One region of the Pantoea sp. Lu_F5_004 genome, then DNA from elsewhere that is predicted to be linked to it. Evidence: predicted binding sites of a transcription regulator. Region 1 holds the regulator's gene; the other holds the start of a gene.
What was found. The regulator CRP, encoded in region 1, controls carbon source genes, mostly activating them, when cyclic AMP is high. The targets are predictions, from matches to a motif close to ATGTGANNNNNNTCACAT.
Positions count from the first base shown of each region.

Region 1 (7,436 bases):
CCATGCTGAAGAAGGAGTCGGTAAACAGCAGGCGTGAACCACGCTGACGGCCTTCATACATATGGGTGATCAGGAAGGTGCCGATCGACATGGTAATGCCGCTGACCACGCCCAGCACAAACATACAGAGCGAGAAGACGGTCAGATCGCGGCTGGTCATCAACCCGATTATCGCCAGTACCATTAGGACGAAGCCGAAAATCAGCTGACGCTTCAGTGGCACAATCACCATCAGCCAGGCGTTCAGGAAAACCGCAGCCAGGATGCCGCTGTTGAGGAAGGTGAAGGTATTACTCATGCTGGAGATGGGGATCTGGAAATCTTTTGCGATATCGCCCATTACCATGCCGGTAACGATCACCAGCGCGCCGGTAAGCGCGTAGGAGAAGAAGCTTATCCAGGTGAGGCCAATACGATTACGGTTTGTCATGTTCTGAACCTGTTGAGAACCGGGTGCCAAAAAGTGTCAGAAAGTGTAAACGGAACCGTGATCTTAATAAACAACCAGTGAAACCAGAGATCCATATTTCATGTGTTGTGTGATTTTAATCACGTAATTGCCGGGGTTTAACGTTTGCTCCCCCCATTTGCTGTCACAGCGTAAATATAGGTAAAACGCTGGCTCCTGGAATAGAGTCTCTTTACAATCAATCACGTTTTTGTGCCCGCTCTCCCAGGTAAGGAATCTTTCATGTTTAAACGTACTTTAACAGCGGCCATCACCCTGTTAGCGCTCTCTTCCGTTTCCGCCCAGGCGCTGGCTGCAAAAGGTGACACCCACGTTCTGCTCACCACCTCCGCCGGCAATATCGAACTCGAACTGAATAACCAGAAAGCGCCGGTTTCTGTGAAAAACTTCGTTGATTACGTCAACAACGGTTTTTACAACAACACCATTTTTCACCGCGTGATCCCGGGCTTTATGGTGCAGGGTGGGGGCTTCACTACGGACATGCAGCAGAAGCAGACCAACGCGCCGATCAAGAATGAAGCGGATAACGGCCTGCGTAACCTGCGCGGCACGATCTCCATGGCACGTACCGCCGATAAAGACAGTGCGACCAGCCAGTTCTTCCTCAACGTCGCGGATAATGCATTCCTCGACCACGGACAGCGCGATTTTGGCTATGCCGTATTTGGTAAGATTGTGAAAGGTCAGGATGTGGTTGAAAAAATTTCTCAGGTACCGACCAAAGATGTGGGTCCTTACCAGAATGTTCCGTCCAAACCGGTAGTTATCCTCTCCGCCAAAGTCCTGCCTTAAGTCCGTTCGTCGCCATCTGCGGATGGCGACCGCCTGCCGCATCCGGCAAAGCCAGAATTTGCTCTTATACTTAGGGCAAAAACCTGAGCAGGAGGCGGCATGGCGAACAAACTCACCGAAAAACAGAAGGTCACCCTGTGGCGACAGCGGCGTAGCGCCAGCTATCAGGCCAGCTGTCGGCTGGAAGGCTTTACGCCAAATGAAACCAGCGTAAACAGCGATGATGCGGCCGCACGTCTGGCGTCACTGAGGAGGCAATATGGACTCTAATACCGCCGTCAGCCAGGATCCCTATCTGTGGCAGCATGACAATGTGCTAAAAAACCTGCCCGATATTCACGATGCCGCGCAGCTGCGTAAGGCGGAGCTGAGCTTCAGTGCGGCGCGTGCCGCCACGCTGGAGCTTGGCCCCCGTAATCCTGGACTGCCTTACCTGCGCCAGATCCACCGTACGCTGTTTCAGGACGTCTACAGCTGGGCTGGTGAACTGCGCACCATCGATATCTGGCGCGATGAGACGCCGTTCTGTCATTTCGAATATATCGAAAAGGAAGGTAACGCCCTGATGGCCGCGCTGGAGGAGGAGAAGGGACTCGCTGACCTGCCGCGTGACGCGTTTATTGAGCGTGTTGCCCACTACTATTGCGAAATCAATATGTTGCATCCTTTCCGCCACGGCAATGGTCGGGCGCAGCGGATTTTCTTTGAACAGCTGGCGCTGCATGCCGGTTATCTGCTCTCCTGGGAAGAGACGGACGCTGAGAGCTGGAAAGCGGCGAATCAGGCCGGTGTGGCCGGAGACCTGACTCTGCTGGAGCAGGTATTTGCGAAAGTGGTGAGCGAGGCGGCTTAACCGCGTAGAATAGCGGCGCGGGTAACTATTCTGGACTGGCCATGCTGCTGCTTATCGACAATTACGACTCCTTTACCTGGAATCTTTATCAATATTTCTGCGAGCTGGGCGCGCAGGTTCAGGTGGTGCGCAATGATGCCATCACGCTGGAGCAGATGGCGGCATTACCGCTGACTCATCTGGTGATCTCGCCTGGTCCCTGCACGCCGTCGGAGTCAGGTATTTCACTGGCGGCGATCCGGCATTTCGCCGGTCAGCTGCCGGTGCTGGGCGTCTGCCTGGGCCATCAGGCAATTGCGCAGGCGTATGGCGCGCAGGTCGTGCGTGCGCGTCAGGTGATGCACGGCAAAACCTCTGCGATTCAGCACACCGGCCAGGGCGTGTTCCGCAATCTGAATAATCCGCTTACTGTAACCCGCTACCATTCGCTGATTGTACAGCGCGACTCCCTGTCTGATGCATTCGAGGTGACTGCCTGGACGGTGCGTGACGGCGAGCCTGACGAAATTATGGGATTCCGCCATAAAACCCTGGCGCTGGAAGGCGTGCAGTTCCATCCCGAAAGCATTCTCAGCGAGCAGGGACATCAGCTGCTGCGTAATTTCCTTGAGCAATAAGTTGCCTTTGAGTGATTTTTTATGCATATTTTGTGATTATTATTTCAAAGTTGCACATCAATCATCTAAATGGGGTCATCAATGGCAGCGGAAAAAATTGCGGTCACGCGGGAGACGTTCGATAACGTTATTTTGCCTGTTTATGCACCTGCGCAGTTCGTGCCGGTAAAAGGCAAGGGCAGTCGTGTATGGGATCAGCAGGGCAAAGAGTATATCGATTTCTCAGGTGGTATCGCCGTCACCGCACTAGGACACTGCCATCCTGCGCTGGTGGAGACGCTGAAAAGTCAGGGCGAGACGCTGTGGCATACCAGCAACGTCTTCACCAACGAACCGGCGCTGCGTCTTGCCAGTAAGTTAATTCAGGCGACCTTCGCTGAGCGGGTCTTCTTCGCTAACTCCGGGGCCGAAGCCAACGAAGCCGCTTTTAAGCTGGCGCGCTACTACGCATGCAAACGTCACAGCCCGTTCAAAAGTAAGATCATCGCCTTTCATAACGCCTTTCATGGCCGGACGCTGTTTACCGTCACGGTCGGCGGACAGCCAAAATATTCTGACGGGTTCGGGCCTAAACCGGCGGATATCGTCCATGTGCCATTCAATGACCTGAACGCAGTGAAAGCGGTGATTGACGATCACACCTGCGCCATTGTGGTTGAACCGATTCAGGGTGAGGGCGGCGTCGTGCCCGCAACGCAGGAATTTATGCAGGGACTGCGTGAGCTTTGCGATCAGCATCAGGCGCTGCTGGTGCTGGATGAAGTGCAGAGCGGCATGGGGCGCAGCGGCAAGCTGTTCGCCTATGAGCATTATGGCGTCCAGCCCGATATTCTGACCTCAGCCAAAGCGCTGGGCGGCGGTTTCCCGGTCAGCGCCATGCTGACCACTAACGATATCGCCTCGACCATGGCGCCGGGCGTGCATGGCACCACCTATGGCGGCAATCCACTCGCCTGCGCCATCGCCGAAACCGCGCTTGATATTATCAATACGCCGGACGTGCTGGCAGGCGTTGAGACACGTCGTCAGCACTTTGTCACGGCGCTGCAGGCCATCGATGCGAAGTATGATCTCTTCAGCGATATTCGCGGCAAGGGTCTGCTGATTGGCGCGGCGCTGAAACCGCAGCATGCCGGTAAAGCACGCGACATCCTGAATGCCGCGGCCGCAGAAGGCGTGATGGTGCTGGTTGCCGGAACCGACGTGATGCGTTTTGCCCCGTCACTGATCATTGAGCCTGCCGACATCGAAGAGGGCATGAGCCGCTTCGCCACGGCCGTCGGCAACGTGCTCAACGGCTAGCTTAGTTTTTACGTAAGCGTCTGATCAGCCAGCGGCCATGTTGCGGCCGCTGGTTCCACGCCAGCGATGAAATGGTGTACATCACGCTCAGATGATCGAGAATGCGCCGTACATGCTGCTCCACCACCGTGATCGGTCCCTCACTGATATTTTCCAGGTCATCCAGCAGGTTAACCTGTGAGCTTTCACCATCATATTCCAGCCGCTGCTGACACCGCTGCAGCGCGATTTCACAGGATTGCAGGTAACGCTCAGCCAGCGAGGCAGTGAGCATGGTGTGCTCCCGCGCCAGAATCGTCATAGCGTTGATATGTTCGACGATAAACTGACTGTGCGTGACCCAGAGCCGCATATCACTCAGATAGCGGGAGTTGAACGCGGGTTCCTGCATCGCCTGATTCAGTGAGTTAAACAGCGCATTGTGTGCCTGATTGACCTTCACGCGCTGATAAGCCAGTTTCTCTGGTGACTGTTCGTCACCCAGCAACAGCCGTAGCGCATCCTGATAGGTTTCCAGTGCGTCATGGGCGTTCTGCCGCAGCAGGCCGCTCTGCCACTGCGGCCACAGCCAGAGCATCCCGCCAAAAGCGATCAGACAACCCATCAGCGTATCCATGAGTCGCGGCAGCAGAAACTGCGCGCCATTCAGCGACAGCAATTGCAGCGAGTAAACCGCCGTGACCGTAAAACCAATCATCGACCAGCCATAGAACTGGCGGGTAAAGCGATAGCTGATAAAGGTAATCGCCAGCATGATCAGCAGTACCAGCGACTCTGGCACCGCCATGCGCAGCGTGGCAGCCGCGATCACCAGACCGGCAAAAGTGCCCAGCGCCCGGTGCTGAATGCGGACACGGGTAGCGCTGTAGCCGTTCTGGCTGACGAACATGATGGTCATCAGGATCCAGTAGGGTTTGGGGATGTTGAAGAACAGCGCCAGCGCGCTGCCCAGCATCAGCATCACCGCAAACCGGCCGGCAGTGCGCAGGGCCGATGAGCGGAACGAGAGATAACTGCGCAGCGCCGGTAACAGCGGCAGACGGCGCTGGCGATCAGCCATCAGATCACGCTGATAAAGGGGTTTCTGGGTGCGCAGAACCCGCGCGATGCGGTTGAAGTGGTAAAGGCAGAAGTTACCCACCGGATTGTCGGGATGCTGATGGGCGATTTTCTCCAGCGCGCCGAGCTGTTTATCCATCGCAAAGCGATCGGGTAGCTGGTGATAGAGAATGTTATCCGCCAGCACCCGCAACCGGGCCGAGATGGTTTTGGCATTCCAGCGGATCACCGCTTCGGCGTGGCTCTGTTCGACCAGTTTCTGTACCTCTTCCGGCCGATGCAGGCTGACCGAGATATGTTCCTGCAGATCCAGCGCCACCTGAAAGGCGCGCGTCAGCCGTTTATGGCTGTGATCGCGGCTTGCCGACAGCATATGCATCTGCTGATAACAGGTGTTAATCAGATCGACCACTTTCTGCTGACGGGCCAGTAGCGGCGGCAGCGCCTTTTCCGGATCGGTCAGCTGCGTCAGCAGGGTATATTTTGCGTCGCAGTAGTTAGCCAGCTCGCGGTAGATCAGGCTCAGGCTTTCGCGCATCGGCTGCTCTTTCCACAGCCAGAACCAGAACCAGTTAAACAGCCCGTACCACAGCGTGCCACCGATATAGAGCAGCGGGGGGACATAGATTGGCATGCGGCCAATCAGGCTCAGGGTAAAGATGGCGGCAATCAGGGTGCCGGGCAGCAGACGACCATGCAGCGGGCTGATCTCCCCGGTAACGCCGAGCAATAAGGGCATGGCAAACAGGATGAGCGGCAGCGGAATAGCATGCAGGGTGAGCCACTGCATCAGAAAGCTGCCGAGGGCAAACAGGCTGCCGCCAACAATCAGGCGTTTGAAGAAGCGTTTATGCGGGGTATCCAGACCGGCAATGTTGCAGCAGGCGGGCACTAATGAGAACAGCAGACCTTTTTGCAGGTCGCCAGCCAGCCAGCCCAGCGCCACTGGCAGACAGAGCACCAGCGTTTGCCGCAAGGCGTAGTTAACTTCAGGATGGTAAATAATTCGACGCCACATCGGCCCAACACAAACAATAACGGCGTGATGTTGCCATCACGCCGTGGGTGACAGGAATTAGCGGGTGCCGTAAACGACGATGGTTTTGCCGTGTGCGGAGATCAGGTTCTGATCTTCCAGCATCTTCAAAATACGGCCCACGGTTTCACGTGAACAACCAACAATCTGGCCAATTTCCTGACGAGTGATTTTAATTTGCATGCCGTCGGGATGCGTCATGGCATCTGGCTGCTTCGCCAGGTTGAGCAGGGTCTGTGCAATGCGTCCGGTTACGTCGAGGAAAGCGAGGTTACCCACTTTTTCAGACGTCACCTGCAGGCGACGCGCCATCTGCGATGAGAGTCGCATCAGGATGTCAGGGTTAACCTGAATCAGCTGACGGAATTTCTTGTAAGAAATCTCCGCCACTTCGCACGCGCTTTTCGCACGTACCCAGGCGCTGCGTTCCTGGCCTTCTTCGAACAGGCCAAGTTCACCAATAAAATCGCCCTGATTCAGGTAGGAAAGAATCATCTCTTTGCCTTCTTCATCTTTAATCAGAACCGCGACGGAACCTTTCACGATGTAGTAAAGCGTTTCTGCTTTTTCACCTTGGTGAATCAGCGTACTTTTGGATGGATACTTGTGAATATGGCAATGGGACAGGAACCATTCGAGTGTAGGGTCTGTTTGCGGTTTGCCGAGAACCATTCGCTATTATCCTCTGTTGTAATCGTGCCCAAAATACAGGGGGCAGTTTTCCCTGTCAGGCGGTGAAAGCTTCAAGCGTTTCCATTTCAGGAAATTATTCGGGCCGCATCAGGCGCAGTGCGCATCATCCTTCCCGCCTTCGTCATCGGGTGACGAAAAATATTTTCAGCACTGTTTGTAGCACAGCTTTTGCCGACTGTCTTCTGTTGTCTCGCTTCAGCTACGGGCGGATTTCTCTGGATTGCTGTTTACCAGGCGAAAGCGTACTCTGGCGACAAAACAGCGTATTCCGGAGCAAAAATCATGCAGGCAAGAGTGAAATGGGTAGAAGGGCTGACATTCCTCGGAGAATCCTCATCCGGCCATCAGATACTGATGGATGGAAATTCGGGTGATAAAGCGCCCAGCCCAATGGAGATGGTGCTGATGGCGGCGGGCGGATGCAGTGCGATTGACGTGGTATCAATTCTGCAAAAAGGCCGAAACGATGTGGCTGATTGTGAAGTAAAACTGACCTCAGAACGTCGTGAAGAGGCGCCGCGAATCTTTACGCACATCAACCTGCATTTTATCGTGAGTGGTAAAGCGCTCCAGGATAAAGCGGTATCACGCGCCGTGGATCTTTCTGCTGAA
Region 1 covers NZ_CP194946.1:448,714-456,149, forward strand. The annotation lists gene tsgA (MFS transporter TsgA) at 1-430, opposite strand, end outside; gene ppiA (peptidylprolyl isomerase A) at 692-1,264, shown strand; gene ACR8BN_RS02070 (YhfG family protein) at 1,364-1,534, shown strand; gene ACR8BN_RS02075 (putative adenosine monophosphate-protein transferase Fic) at 1,524-2,117, shown strand; gene ACR8BN_RS02080 (aminodeoxychorismate/anthranilate synthase component II) at 2,159-2,734, shown strand; gene argD (bifunctional acetylornithine/succinyldiaminopimelate transaminase) at 2,816-4,036, shown strand; gene ACR8BN_RS02090 (YccS/YhfK family putative transporter) at 4,038-6,113, opposite strand; gene crp (cAMP-activated global transcriptional regulator CRP) at 6,171-6,803, opposite strand; gene ACR8BN_RS02100 (OsmC family protein) at 7,107-7,436, shown strand, end outside.

Region 2 (7,436 bases), on a different replicon from region 1:
CCTACGCAGGGCCTCACCTTTCGCCCTCAAGGCGTGTATCTATTCTCCGCAGCAGCATTTCACTCACTGTCCGGACTGTCTAAGGGAGCAAAATTATGAGTCACTTAGCCTCATCACAACGCATTGTCATTACCGGCGCGGGCATCGTCTCGCCACTCGGTTGTGGCGTTGAATCCGTCTGGCGGCGATTAACGGCAGGGGAATCAGGTATACGTACCCTGCCCGACACGCTTACTGCTGGCACCGGTATTTCAGTGGGTGGCAGCGTGCCCGGCATCGATGAAGATCCGCTGGCAGGTTACGACCCGGAGGCGTTCATTGCGCCGAAAGAGCGTAAAAAGATGTCGCGCTTTATAGAATTCGCGCTGCTGGCAGCAGAAGAAGCGCTGAATCAGGCGGGCTGGCATCCTGAAGATGAGGCAGCGCGTGAACGCACCGCGACGATTATTGCTTCAGGTGTCGGCGGCTTTGGTGCCATTGCCGACGCGGTGCGCACTACCGATGCACGCGGCCCGCGCAGGCTCTCACCCTTTACAGCACCTTCGTTTCTGGCCAACATGGCTGCGGGTCATGTCTCGATCAAACACGGCTTCACCGGTCCGCTGGGCGCGCCCGTTACTGCCTGTGCGGCGGGGGTTCAGGCGATTGGTGACGCCGCAAGGTTAATAAGAAGTGGTGAAACGGACATTGCTATTTGTGGCGGCACAGAAGCGGCGCTGGATCGCGTCACGCTGGGCTGTTTCGCGGCTGCACGTGCGCTATGTGTGGGCTATGAAGATCAGCCGCACCATGCCTCACGTCCGTTTGATCGCGACAGAAACGGCTTTGTGATGGCCGAAGGTGCCGGCCTGCTGGTGATTGAGTCGCTGGCCCATGCCGAAGCACGCGGCGCGGCGCCGCTGGCGGAGATAGTCGGCTATGGCACCAGCGCCGATGCATACCACTTAACCGCGGGTCCGGAGGATGGCAGCGGGGCTGCGCGGGCGATGAGGACCGCACTGCGCCAGGCGGGCATCAGCCCGGACGACGTCCAGCATATCAACGCACACGCTACCTCAACTCAGGTTGGCGATCACGGTGAGCTGGCGGCTATTCGCGCAGTGTTTGGCGATGATTCGCAGGTCGCGATCGCTTCAACGAAATCCGCCACCGGCCATCTGCTGGGTGCAGCAGGCGGCGTTGAGGCGATATTCACCCTGATGGCGCTGCAGCAGCAGCTTATTCCGCCGACGCTGAACCTCCATCATCCCGATGAAGCCGCAGGTAATCTGGACCTGGTGGCGCTCAATGCACGTCCTACCGCGCTGACTTATGCCATGTCGAACGGTTTTGGTTTTGGCGGCGTCAACGCCAGTCTCCTGTTGCGTAAGTGGTCATGACGGCATAGCAACTATTAAGCCCGCGCTGCCAGGCACCCTCTCAGCGCGGGTGATACATCAGCCATCCTGAAAGAACTTACTCAGTTCTTCCCTGTGTGTCGGGGTTATCAGAACGCCCTCTCTGCCACACCCATCATATAAATCTGTACCTTTCCTGACAAAATTGCCTCCGACAGACCTCCTGCCCTTTTTCTTTCAGCACTACAATTAATCGGATGAAAACAACCTCAGAGAACGTTAATGAAGATTGCAGCTTTCGATATTGGTGGCACCTCTTTAAAAATGGGCGTGATTGATGAACAGGGAAATATTCTGACCAGTGACAGTGCTGATATTTCCCATAATTCACGCGACAAAATACTTGATGAAATCCTGGCATGGCTGGAGAAAAATCCCGGCTGTGCTGGCATCGCCGTCAGCACGCCCGGTTATATTGATGCAGAAGCCGGATATATCGCCATGGGCGGTACCATTCGGGACTTCGACCAGTTTCATCTGAGCCAGTGGCTTACGGAAAAAACCTCACTGCCTGCCACGGTCGAAAATGATGCACACTGCGCCTTACTGGCTGAACAGTGGCTGGGTAAAGCAAAAAAGCTCAGTGATTTTCTGATGTTAACCATCGGCACGGGATTAGGCGGAGCGGCCTTCTGCAACGGCGCGCTGATCCGGGGCGGTCGTAATCGCGCGGGCGAGTTTGGCTGCCTGCTGACTTCGCGCCCTGACAGCAGCAATATTGAACGCCATACTATGAGCCAGAGTTGTACCATGACGGCGCTTCGGGAGAATTACAGCCAGCTCATCGAAAAGTCTTCCGACGACGTTACCGGTAAAGATGTCTTTGACGCATACGATCGCAAAGAAGAAGCCGCGCAGCAGGTGGTGAATAAATTCTACCAGGATCTTGCAGCCTGCTTATATAACCTCTTCAGCGTGTTTGATCCGCAGATGATATTTATCGGTGGGGGAATTACCGAGCGGGAGCCGTTCCTCGAGGAACTGGCAGAGCAGCTGGCAAAATATGATCTTGATATCCGCATTGATACCGCGACCTATGGCAACGACTCCGGCATGCTGGGCGCAACCTGGAACTTCCTGCAGCGCCAGCAGAGCAATATCGCTTAACCACTGGCTTAATTAGCGCTGCCGCCAGTCGGGAATAATCAAATCACCCCGTAGTACCGAGCTACCCAGCATCTGCTGGGTAGTGGCGGTTAACCAGCTGACGATACGGGATGCAAGCGCATCAAGGGAATATTCAATCGCCGGTATAGCAGGTAAACCTGGTAAATTAACTGTACCCGCCAGGCTAAAGACCATTACGTCGTCAGGCACCGCTTTATTGAACGCCTGTAACTGCGTCATTACGCGCTGTGCTTCCTGCTCATTAGCCACCAGTAATGCATTAAAAATACGACTACTGGCGTTATTCAACAGCATCTGAATAGCTACCGATGATGAGACCGCATCAGTGATGACCAGATTGCGGTTAAAGGGTAAAACATTATTTTCCAGCGCCAGTTTATAGCCATCTAACACCTGCCCGGCCGTACTGCCATTCTCTGGCTGGATTAATGCAATTTGACGCCGGCCCTGGTTAATCAGGAAATTGCAGGCTGTCTCAGCGGCAAAGGCGTGATCGAACTGAATACTGTTTGGCCCTTCTGCTTCAGCACAGTCGACCAGAATGACATGTTCATCATCAATGTTAAGCGGTAAGTGCGCACCAATGATCAGCACATCATCGCACAGGCCACAACTCAGCTCATCGAGTGCGGTGAGGATTTCACTTTTACTGCGCGCAAAGCGTAACAACAGATGTTTTTGATGCTGGCGCAGTTGTTTTTCCAGCGCGAAAAGCCAGGCGGTAATCTGGTTAACATTTTCCTGCGCACAGATTACGCCAATACAGTGGGTTGTCTGACTGAATAATGACTGGGCTATAACATTAGGCCGGTAATTCAGCTCTTCAGCGGCTTTGAGTACCGCCAGACGACTGGCTTCCTTCACGCCACGTGAGCCGCTCAACACCCGGGAAACTGTGGCTTTGGAAACCCCAGCCAGCCGCGATACATCGTTGATAGTAGACATCGTTCTCCCCTGAAAATGGCGCTAAGCCAAAAAAAGCCAACCCTGTCCTGCTGTACATTAATTCGCAGCTCAAAGTATAACTTTTTCACTATGCTGTGGAAACCGTTTTCCCATATACAGGTCTTACCCTGGCTTTTCAGTCATTTTTGTGATCGTTATCTAATTAAAAAAACCTGTAGATAAGGGTTTCTGACAGTCATCACACTTCTTATTTATCGCAATGGAAACCGGTTTCCATATGTTATCCAATCAGCCTCACTTGAGTGTAAAGGGTGAGGAACAGTGACCATGTACAAAATCATGTTGTGTTGTTCAGCAGGTATGTCTACCAGCATGCTGGTGCGAAAAATGGAGGAAGCGGCCGCTCAGCAAGGGTTATCCGTTGAGATAAAGGCATTTGGCGTGGCGGAGTTTGATGAGCAATTTTCCCACTATCAGGTGGTTCTGCTTGGGCCACAGGTGAAGTACATGCTGCAAAGCCTGACGGAAAAAACAGCTGGCCAGAATATTCCGATACAACCGATCGATATGATGGATTACGGCATGCAGCGGGGGGACAAGGTGCTGCATTTTGCCCTGTCACTGATCGCAGCAGCACATGACAAGGCGGCCTTATGAGTTCCCTCTATCAATCGATGATTACGGTGATCGAGCAATCAATTACGCCACTTGCTGGTCGGCTGGGTCAGCAGAAATATGTGATAGCCATCCGTGACGGCTTTACTGCGGCCCTGCCGTTTATGATTATTGGCTCGTTTATGCTGGTATTTATCTTTCCTCCCTTTTCCGCCACCAGCACCAACAGCCTGGCCCGTGCCTGGCTCGATTTTTCCGCCACCTACCGTGACCAGCTGATGTTGCCGTTTAATCTCAGCATGGGAGTCATGACTTTCTTTATATCAGTGGGTATCGGGGCCAGTCTGGGACGGCAATTCGCACTGGATCCGGTGATGTCTGGTCTGCTGGCCTTTATGGCCTTTTTACTGGTGGCAGCTCCCTACTCAAATCACACTATTTCAACCGAATATCTTTCCGGTCAGGGGATTTTCACCGCGTTGATTACTGCCATTTACGCTACCCGCGTTTACGCCTGGCTGAAGCACAACAACATCACTATCCGTCTGCCAAAAGAGGTACCGACCGGCGTCGCACGATCGTTCGAGATCCTGATTCCGGTGATAGTGATTATCGGCACTCTTCACCCGCTGAACCTTTTTATTGAAGCCCGGACCGGAATGATCATTCCACAGGCCATCATGCATCTGCTGGCACCGCTGGTCTCCGCGTCTGACTCTTTACCTGCCATTCTGCTGTCGGTGCTGCTATGTCAGATCTTCTGGTTCGCCGGCATTCACGGAGCACTGATTGTGACCGGCATTATGAATCCGTTCTGGATGGCTAATCTCTCTGCTAATCAGGCTGCCCTGGCGGCAGGCACGGTGTTGCCGCATATCTATCTCCAGGGCTTCTGGGATCACTATCTGCTGATTGGGGGTGTCGGCTCTACTTTGCCTCTCGCTTTCCTGTTACTGCGCAGCCGCGCTACCCATCTGCGAACCATCGGCAGGATGGGCATTGTGCCAAGTTTTTTTAATATCAACGAGCCGATCCTGTTTGGCGCGCCGATCATCATGAATCCTCTGATGTTTATCCCCTTTGTCTGCGTGCCGATGCTTAACGCAGTACTGGCTTATACCGCAACCCGGCTGGGCTGGCTGGCTCAGGTGGTTTCTCTCACGCCATGGACGACGCCAGCGCCGATTGGCGCCTCGTGGGCAGCTAACTGGGCGATCAGTCCTGTAGTCATGTGCCTGGTCTGCATGGCGTTTTCAGCGCTGTGTTACCTGCCGTTCCTGCGGGCCTACGAGCGATCGCTGATGAAAAATGAGCCGGAAAAGTCGCAGTCACCTGCTCCGCTGGCAAAAACCGCCGGTACCCCCTGATTCTTCTGAAGAGAGGCATTATGCACTATATATTTCCTGATAAGTTCTGGTGGGGCAGCGCCAGTTCCGCTTTGCAGACCGAGGGCGATAGCCTGAACGGTGGCAAAAGCGCCACCATTTGGGATTACTGGTATTCGCAGCAGCCATCCCGCTTTCATCAGCAGGTTGGCCCAGGTGAGACGTCCACTTTTTACCAGCACTGGCATCAGGATATCGCTCTGCTAAAGCAACTGAATCACAACAGTTTCCGCACCTCCATCAGTTGGTCGCGGTTGATCCCTGATGGCACCGGCGACGTCAATCAAGAGGCAGTGGCGTTCTATAATCGGGTGATTGATGAGCTCCTGGCACAGGGCATTACCCCATTTATTACGCTGTTTCACTTTGACATGCCGATGTCGATGCAGGATCAGGGAGGCTGGGAAAATCGCCAGGTCGTTGCAGCTTTTACTCGCTACGCTAGCCTCTGCTTTGAGCTATTCGGTGATCGCGTGCTGCACTGGTTCACTTTTAACGAGCCGATTGTGCCAGTGGAAGGCGGGTATCTGTATGACTTCCATTATCCTAACGTGGTGGATTTCCGCCGGGCAGCTACGGTGGCTTACCACACCGTACTGGCTCATGCCTCAGCGGTCCGGGCTTTCAGGACCAGCCGCTCAGCGGGAGAGATCGGCATTGTGCTTAATCTCACGCCTTCTTATCCGCGGTCACAGCACCCGGCGGATCTCATGGCCGCTCATCATGCAGACCTGCTGTTTAATCGCAGTTTTCTCGACCCGGTTTTACGGGGTGAATTTCCGGCGGATCTGGTCGCGCTGCTCAGACAGTACGACCAGTTACCGTTAACGCAGGCTGAGGACAAGGCGCTGATCGCTGACGGCATCATTGACCTGCTGGGGGTCAATTACTATCAGCCGCGGCGGGTCAAATGCCGCGATAGCGCTATTAATCCTGCCGCTCCGTTTATGCCTGAATGGTTTTTTGAAAGTTATGAGATGCCGGGCCGAAAAATGAATCCATACCGTGGCTGGGAAATTTACGAACCAGGCATCTATGACATTCTCACTAATCTGCGGCTGAATTATGGGAATCCACGCTGTTTTATTTCAGAAAATGGAATGGGTGTCGAAGATGAACAACGTTTTGTTCAGGCCGGACAAATAGACGATCAATATCGAATCGACTTTGTTGCTGAACATCTTAAATGGGTTCACCGGGCGATCGACGAGGGCAGTCAGTGCCTCGGTTACCATATGTGGACCTTTATTGATAACTGGTCATGGTGTAACGGCTATAAAAACCGTTACGGTTTTGTCGAGCTTGATATCACTACTCAGAAACGCACGGTGAAAAAAAGCGGGGAATGGTTTGCTGCAACTGCTGCCCGTAACGGTTTTAACCATCCGGAGAATTTAGCATGATCGATCAGGAAGAGGCGGTAATGGAAATTATTGTTAATGCCGGGCAGTCGCGCAGCCTTTGCTTTGAGGCGTTACGGGCGGCGCGTCAGGGTGAAATCGAACAGGCCCGGGTTCTGCTGCACGAGGCGGATACCTTCACCCGACAGGCGCATAAAATGCAAACACGGCTGATTGAACAGGATGCAGGCGAAGGCCGTCAACCCATGACATTAATTATGGTTCACGCGCAGGATCACCTGATGACCTCGATGCTGGCTCGCGAACTCTCTGAAGAGATTATTCATCTTTACCAGCGAGACCAGCGTGCCTGACATCTGTAGCAGAAAATGAACATGCCTGGCGCAGTCACTCTGCGCCTTAAAGCGACGAACAACTGCAGCAGTGCGCTACCCCCGTCCCGGCGCATCCAACAGACTAAGCGCCACGCCTGTCAGTGTATAGACCACGACATACAACAGAATCAGTGCCGCAAGCAAAAGGCGGTGGCTGCGCATCTCACTTTTCTTCATGGTGCCATTCAGAAGGTGTAGCTCAATGCCAGGGTGGCCGATGCGCCGTTGTGCCGTGCAACGATGGGGCTATCTGAAGCATGCTTATCCAGC
Region 2 covers NZ_CP194948.1:105,025-112,460, forward strand. The annotation lists gene fabF (beta-ketoacyl-ACP synthase II) at 96-1,379, shown strand; gene ACR8BN_RS22310 (ROK family protein) at 1,620-2,504, shown strand; gene ACR8BN_RS22315 (LacI family DNA-binding transcriptional regulator) at 2,517-3,470, opposite strand; gene ACR8BN_RS22320 (PTS sugar transporter subunit IIB) at 3,759-4,088, shown strand; gene ACR8BN_RS22325 (PTS sugar transporter subunit IIC) at 4,085-5,413, shown strand; gene ACR8BN_RS22330 (glycoside hydrolase family 1 protein) at 5,434-6,834, shown strand; gene ACR8BN_RS22335 (PTS lactose/cellobiose transporter subunit IIA) at 6,831-7,145, shown strand; gene ACR8BN_RS22340 (MipA/OmpV family protein) at 7,352-7,436, opposite strand, start outside.
Region 2: the regulator CRP is predicted to act here: its motif matches at 3,617-3,634, upstream of ACR8BN_RS22320 (PTS sugar transporter subunit IIB).